3 regions of the Pectobacterium aroidearum genome follow, and region 2 is predicted to be linked to each of the others. Evidence: predicted binding sites of a transcription regulator. Region 2 holds the regulator's gene; each other region holds the start of a gene.
The links. The regulator LexA, encoded in region 2, represses DNA repair genes until DNA is damaged. The targets are predictions, from matches to a motif close to TNCTGTATGTACATACAGNA.

Region 1: a site for LexA is predicted at 1,205-1,224, ahead of sulA (SOS-induced cell division inhibitor SulA). Genes of this name have one in related genera too.
Region 3: a site for LexA is predicted at 1,264-1,283, ahead of uvrA (excinuclease ABC subunit UvrA). Genes of this name have one in related genera too.

Annotation. Positions count from the first base shown of each region.
Region 1 is NZ_CP166097.1:2,063,600-2,066,883, forward strand. It holds gene ompA (porin OmpA) at 1-314, opposite strand, end outside; gene sulA (SOS-induced cell division inhibitor SulA) at 677-1,183, opposite strand; gene AB8809_RS09535 (TfoX/Sxy family DNA transformation protein) at 1,408-2,028, shown strand; gene yccS (YccS family putative transporter) at 2,045-3,284, opposite strand, start outside.
Region 2 is NZ_CP166097.1:4,432,810-4,436,093, forward strand. It holds gene zur (zinc uptake transcriptional repressor Zur) at 1-272, shown strand, start outside; gene AB8809_RS19950 (CsbD family protein) at 364-573, opposite strand; gene lexA (transcriptional repressor LexA) at 1,068-1,676, opposite strand; gene AB8809_RS19960 (diacylglycerol kinase) at 1,787-2,152, opposite strand; gene plsB (glycerol-3-phosphate 1-O-acyltransferase PlsB) at 2,280-3,284, shown strand, end outside.
Region 3 is NZ_CP166097.1:869,508-872,791, forward strand. It holds gene AB8809_RS03910 (amidohydrolase) at 1-338, opposite strand, end outside; gene ssb1 (single-stranded DNA-binding protein SSB1) at 588-1,118, opposite strand; gene uvrA (excinuclease ABC subunit UvrA) at 1,371-3,284, shown strand, end outside.

The DNA.
Region 1 (3,284 bases), 2.4 Mb from region 2:
TGTGCTTTCAAGCTCGCGCTGTCTGCTGCGTTAGAAGTAGAACCTGCATACTTCATGCGGCCCAGCCAGTCGTAGCCCAGTTCAAAACCCAGGTACGGGTTGGCTTGATAACCAACAAATGCACCAGCGCCTAACTTGCTTTTGATTGGGTTGTTGTTGACACCGGTGTAACCATTTCCGTAGAAACCAGTATCGTGGAATTGAGACACACCCAGTTTACCACCGGTGTACCAGGTATTGTCTTTAGGAGCTGCTTGCGCGATAGTCGCGAAGCTAGCCAGTGCCACTGCAACTGCGATAGCTGTTTTTTTCATTTTACGCCTCATTATCATCCAAATCGGTAATTAACCTGATGGGCTAATAAACCTTTGGTTAAAATCCTTTGGTTGGAGACTTTGCCCTTATTTATGACTTACTGTCAGTCAACTGACGTTATAAAAGAGCAACTCCAGCGAGTTAAAGTCTACAACGTGATGAGAAAGTTACAAGTATGATGTGATTTGCGTCATAAGAAAACCGCACGATTCATACATACTTGCTAACAAATAGTAGATGCTTTTGACAGATCTTACGCCTTTTAGCTGTGCTAAATACACGTCAAAAGCCCGCAGAATACCGCTCTGCGGCGATCTGTACAGTAGATAACCAGATAGAGCTGAGAAAATTCTTAATTTACTTAATGATACAATGTCGAATGAATTTTAAGGCTGGGAAATAGTCTATAGGCGTCACCGCCAGTGCTTTCTGGTCGCATAATAAAGCCGTACGTATTTCCTGCCTGGGCTGCGTGCCGTAGCCGAACTTTCTCTTCTTCCGTTAATTCGTGCGGTAACCAGCACAACACCGCGCTGTAATTTCCTGTCAGCAATGCTCTCTCCATTGCATCAACCGTGAACAACGGATTGATGTGGTGGAGTTGTACCATTTTATCCAGCGGTAACCCAGATTGCTGTACCCAGGGGCGGCTCAATTTTTGCTGAGGAGAAAGCCATAGCAGCCAACGAGATTGCGTACCTAACTGCTGTAAAAGCGGTAATAGCAGGTGTGTGACTATGGGCTGATCGGCGTTGTACACGATTTCGCTGATAATTCCGCCCGCGCTGATCGAGGTTTCCGCAGTATGCTGATTTGCAGAAAACGATGACGACTGAACGTTGTGAGAGCTGATTGATTGCGTACGCATAATGAGTGCTACCCATAGTGTTACTGTATGGGTATACAGTATCTGCTGTGTGCGTGAAAATCAACCTGATTTTTTTGAAAGCGCTTCGCATATTCCTTATGCAAGAGACAGTAAACACATTTACTGTTTGAAGCCGCATCGGGGCTGTGCTTAATTATTTGTTCCTGCTACAGATATTTTTAATTGTTCAGGAAGAGATCATTTCAATACTAAGGATTATGGCAATGAAGCAATTATGCAAAAAAAGGATTTTGCAATCTCAGCATTCTTTTTCATCTTTGGGGGATATCACTTCACGTTCCCAATTTGGTGGCTACAGCATCGCAGCAAATAAAACGATTTTTGGACTGGTCTCGGAAGGGGAACTTTATCTGCGTGCCAGTAAGAAAGATGAAAGATATTTTCAGCAGCGCGATATGCCTCATCTGATTTATACCAAACGCGGAATGCCGTTACCGCTGAACTACTTCCTTGTCGATGAAGCATTATGGCAAGAACCGCAAACGCTATTATATTTTGCCCGACTGGCGTTGACCGGTGCGCAGCATGATCAGGCCCTCAAATGTACGAGCGGGCGTTTAAAAGATCTCCCGAATCTTAACCACGATATTGAACGACTACTGTGGAAAGCGGGGATAAGGAATGTGGATGAATTACAGCATTATGGCGCTAAAAATAGCTATCTCGAGTTGAGGAAGGTTCGCGCTAATCTGAGTGTTAACGTGCTGTTGGCGCTTGCTGGCGCCATCTGTGGCACGCATCAGGAGGCACTCCCTCGCGGTATCCGCAACGAACTGCTGGAGTGGTATAAAAATAATGCTGTCTCTAAAGGATCAAAGCACTAAGAAATACGCTTTATTCTCACTGTCTCATCATGTCATTTTTGAGCTGTACGAGTTCAGGAAGAAGGCCGAGCAGTAGACCGATTTGCTGAATAATCAATGATTCTTTACTGTCTGACTCAGGCGAAAGGGATTGAATGCTGGCGGTAATAGTTTTCAATCCCTGATTGATGCGTGAGCTTTCCTCTTCGCTACAGTGTAGCGCGTCATCAACATGACACACGGCATCATCCAGCAATTGCAGCGTTTCCGATGAGGTAATTTTCCCACGGTGCGCGCCGAGCGTTGATATATAGCTTAACAGCGTATGATTCAGGCACATGAAGCGAAATGCACTGTCCAGCTTATTTCTGGTCGCGTGAGGTTCTGAAGACATATTAGACACGACAGATGCCAGCTCTGCATCACAGTTATGCGCATCTCGGCGGGCAATGCGATAAGGCAGGCTATTATCTTTCCCCTGATGATATTGCACCATAATCGCATCAAGATAACGGCAGTTGGCGTCCAGAGTCTTATTGATAACGGTGGGCAGACCGCGAAAGCGCCAGTCCGGCCAGATAAAGCTCACCGCAGCCCACGCGATGGCGCACCCCAACAAGGTATCGATAATACGTGGCACCGCGACTTCAAAGCCCTCGCCCAATAGATTGAAACAGAGCAGGACAAGCAGCGTAATAAACATGGTTGCGTGCGCGTACTGCACGTTGCGAAAGGCGAAGAACAGTACGCCACTAATGACGATGAGCGTGAGCTGCCCTTCCAGCGATGGGACGAAATACAAAATGGGCAAGCCGAGTAAAATACCGGTCAATGTGCCAATAATCCTCAACGTCAGCCGTCGCCGGGTGGCGTTATAGTTTGGCTGGCAAACAAACAGGCTGGTCAGCAGGATCCAGTAACCGTGTTGCAAACCCGTTATCTGAATCAACGCGTAGCCGCTACAGAGGAGTACGGACATGCGGATAGCATGACGAAACAGCGCTGACTGGGGCGTCAGGTGGCGACTAATACGTAAGCGGATGTCGCTCCAACCCGTTATTTTGTCGTCTGCCAGCGTGTTTTCCGGGTTATTTTCTTGCTCGATGGCCTGTTCGGATTCGATAGTCGCTAACTGCGCGTCAATGGCGCGCAGATTATTTAATAAATATGTGAGCGCCTTAAGTTGTGCGGCATCTGCCATGTTGCTGGCCGCGATGCGCGTAATAGCGGACTCGATATGCACGAAAGCCCGTTCAAGGCGGCTGTCATGCTGATAT
Region 2 (3,284 bases):
AATCAAACAACAGCTACGTGCTGTGTCACCATATCGAAGACCACAGCCATACGTCTGCCCTTTTCATCTGTGACCGCTGCGGACAGGTTACGGAACGTCAAACCGAAGGGGTGGAAGAAACATTACGTAGCCTGGCACAGCAGTCGGGATTTACGCTGCGCCACAGCGTTGTGGAAGCGCACGGGCTGTGTGGAGGCTGTCAGGAAGTGGCATCATGCAAGCAGCCGGATCATTGCGATCACGACCATACGGTTCCGATTAAAAAACGCTAGCGCTTATTGATGGGGCCTTCTGCCTGACAAGGTTTTTCTATATAAAAAAAACGATAGCCCTCAGGGCTATCGTTTTTTAGCATCACGTTCACTACCAGTGATATTTGTGATGCTCTTCCCAGTGTTTCACTTCTTTCTCTGCCGCTTCTTTTGCGTACCCGTAACGCTCCTGGATTCTCCCCACCAGTTGGTCACGCTTACCTTCGATGACCGTCAGATCGTCATCCGTTAATTTGCCCCATTGCTCTTTCGCTTTACCTTTAAACTGTTTCCAGTTACCGCTGGCTTGGTCTTTATTCATCAGAATCTCCGTACCTTAGGTGTATTGCGCATAAATGAATCGTCACTACCGACGTAGGCGTCAGTCAGTGTCAGATAAATTGTTCAGTAAGCAGAGTCATCATTCTGTGAACCATCACGGTGCTCTGCACCACTGCCCTTCCTCGATCTGCCAGGCTAACCTAAATGTGATGGCTAATGTTTAATGACTAAACGCTCAATCGAGATAAAAATGCTTACCTTGATAAAAATTATAGTCGAATATTTTACTTAAAATTAAAAATAAGGAATCTGTAACTAGCGAAGGCGCCAAGAAAGGAAAAATGACCGTAAAAGTAATGGAAAAACAGGCGGTAAGGGAGAGAAGAGAAAACACACGCGAAATGTAACGAAATATATACAACTAGCAGATTAACACGCGGGGCACTCACACATGAAGCAACTCACACATAAAGCGATTAACACAAAAACGTGATGCACTGACCCAGAAAGACGAGCAGTGCATCTCTATGACCGTTAGCTCCAGTCGCTGTTACGAATCACGCCAACCGCTAAGCCTTCTATCGAAAAGCTCTGCTGACGCAGGTCAACAACAATGGGGGCAAACTCTTCGTTTTCAGCGAGAAGGTGCACCATATTGCCCTGCTTTTTCAGGCGTTTTACCGTCACTTCATCGTCAATGCGCGCGACGACAATCTGACCATTGCGTACATCTTCCGTTTTATGCACGGCCAGTAAATCGCCATCCATAATACCGATATCTTTCATCGACATGCCGCTCACGCGCAGCAAAAAATCAGCGCTGGGTTTGAACATTGCAGGGTCAACCTGATAGTGACATTCGATATGTTCCTGCGCCAGCAGAGGCTCACCTGCGGCCACGCGACCAACCAGAGGAATACCCGTCTCTTCTTCCATCAGCAGACGAATACCTCGAGAAGCACCCGATACGATTTCAATCACACCTTTACGCGCCAGTGCTTTCAGATGTTCTTCAGCCGCATTGGGAGAGCGAAACCCCAGCTGTTGAGCAATTTCCGCGCGCGTTGGCGGCATTCCGGTCTGCGCAATGTGATCGCGGATCAGGTCATAAACCTGCTGCTGCCTTGCTGTTAATACTTTCATTCCGCCCCCTGGTTGTTTATACAGTCTTGCTGTGAGTATATACAGGTACGCCACAATTGGGAATGGAGATATAGGCAAAGCCTCTGACTTTTATTCATTTATGCGTGCCGTCAGGCAAAATGTTGCCAGAGAATGCTACCCCACACGACAGCCGCTAACACGATGGCAACAAAAACAGCCGCCGACCCGATATCTTTCGCCCGACCGGATAATTCGTGATGCTCAAGGCCAATACGATCGACAACCGCTTCAATGGCGCTGTTAGCCAGCTCAAAAAGCATAATCAATACCACAGACCCGATCAGCAGCAGCTTTTCGACCAGCGTAACCGGCAGCAGACACGCAATAATCACGCCGACAATCGTCAATATTGTTTCCTGACGAAATGCCGCCTCATGTTGCCAAGCCTGCTTCAGCCCCTTAAGGGAATAACCGGTCGCCTTAATAATCCGGGTCATCCCCGTTGCTTTATTCATTTATCCTCCATTCTTTACGTAAAATAGTTCGCATTTTAACGCGCTTACGTTGTCTCACCACCACAGATTTCCGACGCAGTTTCTGGTATCCTTGCGGCGCATTGCTAACAAGAGGCTCCAAGTTGTTATGTCAGGTTGGCGTAAAATTTACTATAAATTATTGAATCTCCCACTAAAACTGCTGGTTAAAAGTAAAGTTATTCCCGCAGATCCCGTGGTCGAGTTGGGGTTAGATCCCTCACGTCCTATACTCTATGTTCTGCCTTATAACTCTCAGGCGGATCTCTTGACGCTACGCGCGAAATGCCTGGCATTGGGGTTACCCGATCCCTCGCAATCGTTCGAATTCAACGGCGTCGAACTTCCCAGCCACGTCTTTATTAATGACGGGCCGCGCGTCTTCCGCTATTACGTTCCCAAGCAGAAATCCGTCAAGCTGTTCCACGACTATCTGGATCTGCATCGCGCCAATCCAGATTTAGACGTGCAGATGGTGCCGGTTTCCGTGATGTTTGGACGTTCTCCGGGTCGGGAAGGCCATTCTCAGGCTACACCACACCTGCGATTGCTCAACGGCATTGAGAAATTCTTCGCCGTCCTGTGGCTAGGGCGTGACAGTTTTGTTCGCTTCTCCAGCCCGGTGTCGCTGCGCTATATGGCGACCGAGCATGGCACTGACAAAACCATAGCCCACAAACTGGCGCGCGTCGCGCGTATGCACTTCTCCCGCCAGCGTTTGGCGGCAGTTGGCCCACGCTTGCCGGTACGTCAGGAACTGTTTAATAAGCTGCTGGATTCCAAAGCGATCAAGAAGGCCGTAGACGATGAGGCGCGCAGTAAGAAGATTTCCCATGAAAAAGCGCAGCAGAACGCCATTGCGTTGATGGAAGAAATCGCCGCCGACTTCTCCTACGAAGCCGTGCGTCTGTCGGATCGCGTCTTAAGCTGGACGTGGAACCGCCTTTATCAAGGGATCAACGTCCATAACGCCGAACGCGTTCGTCAGCTGGCACAGGATGGTCATGGTATTGTCTATGTGCCCTGCCACCGCAGCCATATGGACTATCTGCTGCTGTCCTACGTCCTATACCATCAGGGCCTAGTGCCGCCGCACATCGCCGCAGGCATCAAT
Region 3 (3,284 bases), 1.7 Mb from region 2:
TCCTCAAGATCAACCACCTGTGTTTTCGGACCGATAAATTCCGCGGCCTGTGCATTTGAACCGATGAAAACGTAACGACCATCGCGTACCGCGACGGCTTCTGCCCACGGCTGGCCTTGATTAACGGTGTAGATATTGCCGTTACGTAACACTAAATCGGCAGCCGTTGCCGTTTCTGCTGCGATGAGTGTCGGTGAGGCAAAAAGCAAACCAGAGACGGTTATAGCAAGTGCTGCGAGCCTGAAAGATGCGTTGCCAGAATGGGATGAGGATGTCTTGCTGTCGAGGATGTGGGATAGCTTTTTGTTATCGGCGCGAAGCGCACTATTTTTTGCCATACGTTATATCTCCATATATAGCGTTTATACCCCGTTGATGGGGCGTTGCTATTTTTTAGTAGCGATGGAGAAATAACTGTACAGATTGTGCTCTGCTTATCTCGATGAGCACTAAACGCACATCGGGTGATAATTTCTTTAGTTGATTGTTTACCGGTGCCTTTTCTGCACGCCGAAAAAATAAAAAACCCCGATAAATCGGGGTCTTACTATTATTTTTGATCAACGACGTTGATAGACGAATAACTCTTAGAACGGGATATCGTCGTCGAAATCCATTGGCGGTTCGTTGCTTTGCGCTGGAGCGCTGTTTTGGGCTGGGCGCTGCTGAGCTTGTGCGCCGCCGCTGAACTGGTTGCCGCCCTGTGGTTGCTGAGGTTGTCCCCAACCGCCTTGCTGCTGGCCGCCACCTGCTGGTGCGCCGCCGCCCTGACGTCCGCCTAACATCTGCATGGTGCCGCCGACGTTAACGACGACTTCGGTGGTGTAGCGCTCTACGCCAGCCTGATCGGCCCATTTACGGGTTTGCAGTGCGCCTTCGATGTAAACTTGAGAGCCTTTGCGCAGATATTCGCCCGCGACTTCAGCCAGTTTGCCGAACAGCACCACGCGGTGCCACTCGGTCTTCTCTTTCTGTTCGCCGGTCTGTTTATCACGCCAGGATTCGGAAGTTGCCAGTGTGATGTTGGCAACTGCACCACCATTCGGCATATAGCGGACTTCCGGGTCTTGACCCAGATTCCCGACAAGAATCACTTTATTAACGCCTCTGCTGGCCATGCTCGTCTCTCCTGATGAATCGGTAGATTTATTTTCTAAGTCTAAACGATCAATCTTACCATGTGGAAAACTCTCTGTCATACCTGCGAAATAGCTTCAGAAATGAAAGTAAAATTTGCAGCGTTTGCAAGGTAAAGGGGTTTAATACTGGATATCCATTCAGTTTTTTTTGTGCCATAATTGCTCGTTTCGTACCGGTTCTCTCCCTTCGAGAGGCGATGACAAACCGTTTTTATTCCGGGAAGTGTGTGAATGGATAAGATCGAAGTTCGTGGTGCTCGTACCCATAATCTCAAGAATATCAACCTGATAATCCCTCGTGACAAGCTGATCGTGATCACCGGTTTGTCGGGTTCGGGTAAGTCATCGCTGGCGTTTGACACGCTGTATGCCGAAGGGCAGCGGCGCTATGTGGAATCCCTCTCTGCTTACGCCCGTCAGTTTTTGTCGCTGATGGAAAAACCGGACGTCGATCATATAGAAGGGCTATCGCCCGCCATCTCTATCGAACAGAAATCCACCTCGCATAACCCGCGTTCTACGGTCGGGACGATTACCGAAATTCATGACTACCTGCGTTTGCTGTTTGCACGCGTAGGTGAGCCGCGCTGCCCAGAGCATGATGTGCCGCTGGATGCGCAGACGGTCAGCCAGATGGTGGACAACGTGCTGGCGCAGCCGGAAGGCAAACGCCTGATGCTGCTGGCGCCGATTGTGAAAGATCGCAAAGGTGAACACAGCAAAACGTTGGAAAACCTTGCTTCACAGGGTTACATCCGCGCCCGTATCGACGGGGAAGTGTGCGATCTGTCCGATCCGCCGAAGCTGGAATTGCAGAAAAAGCACACCATTGAAGTTGTCGTCGATCGCTTTAAAGTGCGTGACGATCTGGCGCAGCGATTGGCTGAGTCGTTTGAAACCGCGCTGGATCTCTCCGGCGGCAGCGTGGTGGTCGCGGACATGGACGATCCTACCCAGCCTGAACTGCTGTTCTCGGCGAACTTTGCCTGCCCGGTGTGCGGCTACAGCATGCACGAGCTGGAACCGCGCATGTTCTCGTTCAACAACCCAGCGGGCGCGTGCCCAAGCTGTGATGGTCTGGGCGTGCAGCAATTCTTTGATCCGGCTCGCGTGGTGCAAAACGCGGAGCTGTCGCTGGCGGGCGGCGCGATTCGCGGCTGGGATCGTCGTAACTTCTACTATTTCCAGATGCTGCGCTCACTGGCGGAGCATTACAAATTTGACGTCGATGCGCCGTTTGAAAGCCTGAGCGCCGCGGTGCAGAAAGTGATTCTGTACGGCTCTGGTAAAGAGAACGTCGAATTCAAATACATCAACGATCGCGGTGACACCTCGGTACGCCGCCATCCGTTCGAAGGCGTGCTGCACAACATGGAACGCCGTTATAAAGAGACGGAATCCACGGCGGTGCGCGAAGAACTGGCGAAATTCATCAGCAACCGTTCCTGCGCCAGCTGCGGCGGCACACGCCTGCGTGAAGAAGCGCGTAACGTATTTGTTGAGCAGACGACGCTGCCGCAGATTTCCGATATGAGCATCGGTCATGCGATGACGTTCTTCCAGAATATGAAGCTCAGCGGGCAGCGCGCTCAAATCGCCGAGAAAGTGCTGAAAGAGATTGGCGATCGACTGAAGTTTCTGGTGAATGTCGGGCTGAACTATTTGTCGCTTTCCCGCTCGGCGGAAACGCTGTCCGGCGGTGAGGCGCAGCGTATTCGTCTGGCAAGCCAGATCGGTGCCGGGCTGGTTGGCGTAATGTACGTACTGGATGAGCCGTCCATCGGCCTGCATCAGCGTGACAACGAGCGCCTGCTGGAAACGCTGATTCACCTGCGTAATCTGGGTAATACCGTCATTGTGGTAGAACATGATGAAGACGCGATTCGCGCTGCTGACCATGTGATTGATATCGGCCCCGGTGCGGGCGTGCATGGCGGCCAGATTGTCGCTGAAGGCACGATGGAAGAGATCATGGCGGTGCCGGATTCGCTGACGGGGCAGTTCCTCAGCGGTAAACGCAAGATCGAAATCCCGAAACAGCGCGTGCCTGCGGATCCGACCAAAGTGCTGAAGCTGATTGGTGCGAAGGGGAACAACCTGAAAGATGTCACGCTGACGCTGCCGGTTGGGCTATTTACCTGTATC